Linked DNA regions of Desulfocurvus vexinensis DSM 17965. Each later gene encodes a partner of the first gene's protein in a complex. Links are inferred from orthologs where the notes say so. Each region holds a gene or a part of one and is shown on either strand. Other genes may lie near its edges.

Region 1 (3,023 bases):
CGACGGCCAGCTGCTGGCCCAGCGCATCGCCACCCAGGTCGGGGCCCACGCGGTGTTCGGCGGGGTAGTGCCCGAGCTGGCCTCGCGCGAGCACCTGCGCGCCCTGGGGCCGCTGCTGGACGGCCTTGTGGCCGACACGGGCGTGGCCTTGGGCGAGCTGGACGCCGTGTGCGTGGCGCGCGGCCCGGGGCTGCTGGGCAGCCTGCTGGTGGGCATGAGCCTGGCCAAGGGCCTCGTGCTGGCCACGGGCGCGGCCCTGGTGGGCGTGAACCACCTCTGGGCCCACCTGCTGGCCCCGGCCCTGGAGCGGCCCATGGCCTTCCCGGCCCTGGGGCTGCTCGTTTCCGGCGGGCACACCCAGACCTACCGCATGGACAACCCCGTGGCCTTCACCACCCTGGGCCGGACCCTGGACGACGCGGCGGGCGAGGCCTTCGACAAGGCCGCCAAGACCCTGAACCTGCCGTACCCCGGCGGGCGGTTCATCGACGTGCTCGGCCAGCTGGCCGAGGCGGACCCGGCGCTCTTCCCCCGGCCCTACGTGGCCAACGACAACCTGGACTTCAGCTTCTCGGGCCTGAAGACGGCCATGGTCAACCACGTGGCGGCCAACCCGGACCTGCGCGCCCCGGCCCTGGTGGACGACCTGGACGCTTTGGTGGCGGCGCTACGCGCCCGGGGCGCCCTGGAGCCCCTGGCCCGGGCCTGCGCCTCGTACAACCTGGCCGTGGCCGACACGCTACGCATCAAGACCGCCCGTGCCCTGGACGCCAGCCCGGGGGTGCGCTCCCTGGTGGTCGCGGGGGGCGTGGCGGCCAACGGCATGGTCCGCGCGGCCATGACCGCCCTGGCCCGCGAGCGCGGGCTGGACATCGTGCTGCCGTCCCTGGCGCTGTGCACCGACAACGCGGCCATGATCGCCCTGGCCGGGGAGTATCTCTTCAAGGCCGGATACCGCCACGGGCTGGACCTGGAGGCCGTGCCCCGGGGCCGGAGCATCCCCTGGGACTACCTGCAAGGGGCGCCTGGCCAGGCCCGGGCCGGTGGCGATTGGACTCTTGACACCCGGACGGGGCGCCCTTAGGGTTGAGAGACTCAGGCAAGGTTTTGCGGGCGGGCCCCGGGAGCTTTGCAGGGGGCGAATTTTTTTGCTGCCGCTTCCGGCGGACGGTGGAACCGGTAAGAACGACAAAGGAGTACGATATGGCTTTGCAGGTTTCCGACGGCAATTTCGAGTCCGAAGTGTTGCAGTGCGATCTGCCCGTGCTGGTGGATTTCTGGGCTCCGTGGTGCGGCCCCTGCAGGGCCATGGGCCCGGTCGTGGACGAGCTGGCCACCGAGTTCGCCGGGCAGGTCAAGGTCGCCAAGATGAACGTGGACGAGAACCAGGCCACCCCCAGCAAGTACGGCATCCGCGCCATCCCGACCCTCATTCTCTACAAGAACGGCGAGGTCGTGGAGCAGGTCACGGGCGCCGTGTCCAAGAGCAGCATCAAGGAAATGCTCAGTTCCAAGCTGTAGGTCGGCTCCGGTTCTGTTTTCCCGGGCGGCACCGGCGCCAGCCGGGCCGCCCTTTTTTCATGTGGCGGCAAAGGGTTGCCCGTGGCCGGGGGCGGTTTTTTTCCGGGCTTGACCGCAAGGCCACTGGTTGGGTACGAACCTTTCGGATGAGCTTCGCCCACAGCGCCTGGGCGCGTCCGTGGACCGGGCATCCCGCCCGGACGGGCAACACCGCGCAACGGTACACATGAACAGAATCCCTCGCCTCCTGGCCGTGATGGTGATGCTCCTTGGCCTTTCCGGCTGCGGCTACATCGACTACTTCCTGCTGCCCCCCCCCGAGGACACGGCGCAGGAGCTGTACGAAGCCGGGGCGGAGGCCATGCAGGACAAGGACTACATGCAGGCCGCGGAGTACTTCCAGCGCCTCAAGGACCGCTATCCCTTCAGCCCCTATACGGCCCGGGCCGAGATCGGCCTGGGCGACGCCTACTTCCTGGCCGAGCAGTATATCCCCGCTTCCGACGCCTACGTGGAGTTCGAGGCGCGGCACCCGCGCCACGAGATGATCGAGTACGTGCTCTTCCAGATCGGCATGGCCAACTACAAGAGCGCCACGGCCATCGACCGGCCCATGGACCGCATCGACTCGGCCATCGAATATTTCCGGCGCGTGGTCGAGGAGTACCCCGACGGCAAGTACGCGCCCCAGGCCCGGGACTACATCGTCGAGTGCCGCCGCAAGCACGCCGAGCACGAGATCTTCGTGGCCGACTTCTACTGGAACCTCGAGCGCTACGGCGCCGCCTGGACCCGCTACCGCCACGTGGCCGACAATTACGCCGACCTGCCCGAGGTGGTGGCCTACGCCGAGCAGCGGGCCAAGGTGGCCTACCTGCGCCACCAGCAGGGCGCGTCCGACAAGGAACGCGAACGCGAACAGGGCAGCTGGAAGCAGTGGTTCGAGTGGCTGTAGGGTGATGCACCTGGAAAACGGCCCTCAAAGGGCCGTTTTTTTCTTGGCGCCCGGCCTGCCGGGCGCCCGGCACGGGGAGGGCAGGGCATGAGCCAAGGATATTTCCCGCGGTGGGCCGAGGAACTCGCGGTGCCCGACGAGGCGTTCGCCCGGGCCTATGCGGCTCTGGACGGCACGCGCCGCGCCTGGATCAAGAAGACCATCGCCCAGGTCCACGCCCTGGCGGGGCCCATGGCCGACCCCCTGGGCGAGCACGGCGTGATCCATCGCCAGGGCTTCGCCTCGCGCCTGCGCGTCGCGCCCCGGGACTGCGCGGTGCTCTTCCTGGACGACTCCTGCGCCTCGGCCCCGCAGGCCGTGGCCGCCGCCGTGCCCATGCTGCTGTCCGGGGTGCCCAACCTGTGCGCCGTGCGCGTGCACGCCGGGCCGCCCGCCGCCGACGACGTGCTGGCCGCCCTGGAACTGGCAGGCCTGGAGACGGTCTTCCACCTGGACGAGGCCCAGGCGCGCCAGTTCATGACCTTCCTGGTCAACGGCGGCTCGGCAG
Region 2 (3,260 bases), on another replicon or contig:
CTACGCCGAGGTCGTGGGCTTCCGCGACGGGGCCTGCCTGCTCATGCCCTACGGCGAGATGCGCGGCGTGCGCCCCGGCTCGCTCATCAAGAACACCGCCAGCCCGCCGCTGTTCCCCGTGGGGCCCGCCCTGCTGGGCCGCACCGTGGACGCCTTCGGCGCACCCCTGGACGACGCCGGGCCCGTGGCCGCCACGGACTACTATCCGCTCTACGCCGAGCCCCTGAACCCCCTGCGCCGCCCGCGCATCGTCGAGCCCCTGGACGTGGGCGTGCGGGCCATCAACGGCCTGCTGACCCTGGGCAAGGGCCAGCGCGTGGGCATCATGGCCGGGTCGGGCGTGGGCAAGTCCACCCTCATGGGCATGATGGCCCGCTACACCTCCGCCGACGTGAACGTCATCGCCCTGGTGGGCGAGCGCGGCCGCGAGGTGCTCGAATTCATCGAAAAGGACCTCGGCCCCGAGGGCCTGGCGCGCTCGGTGCTCGTGGTCGCCACCTCGGACCACAGCCCCCTGGTGCGCATGCGCGCGGCCCACGCGGCCAGCGCCGTGGCCGAATATTTCCGCGACCAGGGCGCCGACGTTCTGCTGATGATGGATTCCGTGACCCGCTTCGCCATGGCCGCCCGCGAGGTGGGCCTTGCCGCTGGCGAGCCCCCGGCCACGCGCGGCTACACGCCCTCGGTCTTCGCCCAGCTGCCCAAGCTCCTGGAGCGCGCCGGGCGCTCCACGGCGGGCACCATCACCGGCATCTACACCGTGCTGGTGGACGGCGACGACTTCAACGAGCCCGTGGCCGACGCCGCGCGCTCCATCCTCGACGGGCACATCGTGCTGACCCGCGAGCTGGCCGACCAGGGCCACTACCCGGCCATCGACGTGCTCAAAAGCATCAGCCGCCTGCGCGCCGACGTGGCCCCCGAAGCCCAGCAGGAGCTGGGGCGCGGCTTCATCCGCCACCTGGCCACCTATGCCCGCGTGGAGGACATGGTCAACATCGGCGCCTACGCCCAGGGCTCCAACGCCGACATCGACGCCGCCATCCGCATGCACGGGCCCGCCCGGGGCTATCTCCAGCAGGCCGTGGGCCAGGGCTGCTCCCTGGCCGACAGCTGGGCCACCCTGGCCGAGGTCATGCAGCCGCCGCCCCCGCCTCCGCCGGGCCCGGGCCGGGGGCGCTAGCCGAGGGGCTGTTCAGCGCGGGGGGGCGCACAAACGCGACGGGGGGCCAGCCCAGGCTGGCCCCCCGTCGCGTTTGTGCGTGCGGGGGCTGCGCGGGCGGGGTCAGGGCTGGTCCAGGCTGGCGGGCAGCCCGGCCACGAAGGCGCGGATCTCGTCGCGTACGCGGCGGTAGGGGGCCATGGCCTCCTCGGGGCTGGCCGCGCCGCGCGCCAGGGCCGGGGGGTCGTCGAAGCCCACATGCACCCGCCGGGCCCGGCCCGGGAAATACGGGCAGGTCTCGTTGGCGTGGCCGCACAGGGTGACTATGGCGTCGAACTCCACAGCGGGCAGCTCGTCCACGGTCTTGGAGGTCTGGCCCGAGATGTCCACCCCCGCCTCGGCCATGGCCTGCACGGCCAGGGGGTTCAGCCCGTGGCGCTCGATACCGGCGGAGTGGGCCTCGATCTCCCCGGCCCGCAGGTGCCGGGCCCAGCCCTCGGCCATCTGGCTGCGGCAGGAATTGCCCGTACACAGGAACAGGATGCGCAGCATGGTGCCCTCCGTGGACGCTAGGCGCCCGGCTTGCAGCTGACGTGGCACACCCCGCCCGGGGTGTTCACGGCGTGGGGGAAATACCTGGCCCGCAGCCGCAGGGCCACGCCCACCAGCCCGATGAGCACCGGCACCTCCACCAGCGGCCCGATGACCGCCGCAAAGGCCTGGCCGGAGTCGATGCCGAACACGGCGATGGCCACGGCAATGGCCAGCTCGAAGTTGTTGGACGCGGCGGTGAACGACAGGGTGGTGGCCTGCTCGTAGGTCGCCCGGGCCTTGAACGACAGCCAGAACGACACCAGGAACATCACCAGGAAATAGATGCACAGGGGCACGGCCACGCGCAGCACGTCCAGCGGCAGCTGCACGATGTAGTCGCCCTTGAGGGAGAACATCACCAGGATGGTGAACAGCAGGAAGACCAGGGCCAGGGGGCTGATGGCCGGGATGAAGCGCTCCTCGTACCACTGGCGGCCCTTGAGCCGCAGCCCCAGGAAGCGCGAAAGCATCCCGCCCAGGAAGGGGATGCCCAGATAGATGAACACGCTCTCGGCGATCTGGCCCATGGTGATGTCCACCACCGCGCCCTCCAGCCCGAAGACCCCCGGCAGCACCGAGATGAAGAACCACGCGTACAGCGGGAAGAACAGCACCTGGAACACGGAGTTGAAGGCCACCAGCCCCGCGCAGTACTCCGTGTCGCCCCGGGCCAGGTCGTTCCAGACGATGACCATGGCGATGCAGCGCGCCAGGCCGATGAGGATCAGCCCGACCATGTACTCGTGGTGCCCGGAAAGAAAGGCCAGGGCCAGCCCGAACATGAGCAGCGGGCCGATGATCCAGTTCTGGACCAGCGACAGAGCCAGCACCCTGCCGTTGCGGAACACCTGGCCCAGCTCCTCGTAGCGCACCTTGGCCAGGGGCGGGTACATCATCAGGATCAGCCCCACGGCGATGGGGATGTTGGTGGTGCCCACCTGGAAGGAGTTGACCACGTCCTTGACGCCGGGCAGCAGCGAGCCGGTCATCACGCCGACGAACATGGCCAGGAAGATCCACAGGGTCAGGAAGCGGTCCAGGAAGGACAGGCGTTTTTCGCCAGTGTCGGCCATGGGGTGCTCCGTTTGGGCCGGGCCCTAGCAGGGCCTGCCCTGTTTGTCGCGCAGGTGCGCGTCCAGCCGCGCCAGATCGTCCGCAGCGCGGGGCTGCGCGCGCAGGGCGCCGAGCAGGGTGCCCTGCAGCTCGCCCGGGCCCGCGCCCGGCTCGTCGCGCAGGCGGTAGTACATCCACTTGCCGCTGCGCCGCCCCGCGACCCAGCCCGCGCCCCGCAGGTAGGCCAGGTGCCGCGACACCGAGGACTGGGGCATGTCCAGTACGGCCATGAGGTCGCACACGCACAACTCGCCCGTGCCGAGCAGGTTGAGGATGCGCAGGCGGGTTCCGTCCGACAGGGCCTTGAGGGTGGCAGCGAAATCATCCATGCATGCATCATATCCGCATGAGCGGATTTGTCAAGGCCGGGCCGAGGGGGGCGGCAGGCTCC

The links.
Region 2: the proteins of trxA (region 1) and G495_RS0108725 are in contact, whole or in part, in an NMR structure (PDB 2IPA), measured with the Bacillus subtilis proteins. The link is inferred for Desulfocurvus vexinensis DSM 17965 from one-to-one orthologs.

The regions. Positions count from the first base shown.
Region 1 is NZ_JAEX01000002.1:515,529-518,551, forward strand. What follows is about bases 151-2,862. They hold trxA (thioredoxin), read left to right. Parts: upstream 151-1,203; coding sequence 1,204-1,521; downstream 1,522-2,862. Other genes in these bases: tsaD (tRNA (adenosine(37)-N6)-threonylcarbamoyltransferase complex transferase subunit TsaD), read left to right, coding at 151-1,084; G495_RS0105335 (outer membrane protein assembly factor BamD), read left to right, coding at 1,748-2,476; G495_RS0105340 (hypothetical protein), read left to right, coding at 2,564-2,862. In the rest of the region: more of tsaD, read left to right, coding at 1-150; more of G495_RS0105340, read left to right, coding at 2,863-3,023. UniProt on the Bacillus subtilis protein: Participates in various redox reactions through the reversible oxidation of its active center dithiol to a disulfide and catalyzes dithiol-disulfide exchange reactions.
Region 2 is NZ_JAEX01000010.1:28,010-31,269, reverse strand. What follows is about bases 1-2,949. They hold G495_RS0108725 (arsenate reductase ArsC), read right to left. Parts: upstream 1,715-2,949; coding sequence 1,286-1,714; downstream 1-1,285. Other genes in these bases: G495_RS0108715 (ArsR/SmtB family transcription factor), read right to left, coding at 2,854-2,949; arsB (ACR3 family arsenite efflux transporter), read right to left, coding at 1,732-2,829; G495_RS18400 (FliI/YscN family ATPase), read left to right, coding at 1-1,183. Outside these bases: more of G495_RS0108715, read right to left, coding at 2,950-3,198. UniProt on the Bacillus subtilis protein: Catalyzes the reduction of arsenate [As(V)] to arsenite [As(III)]. In vitro, can dephosphorylate para-nitrophenyl phosphate (pNPP).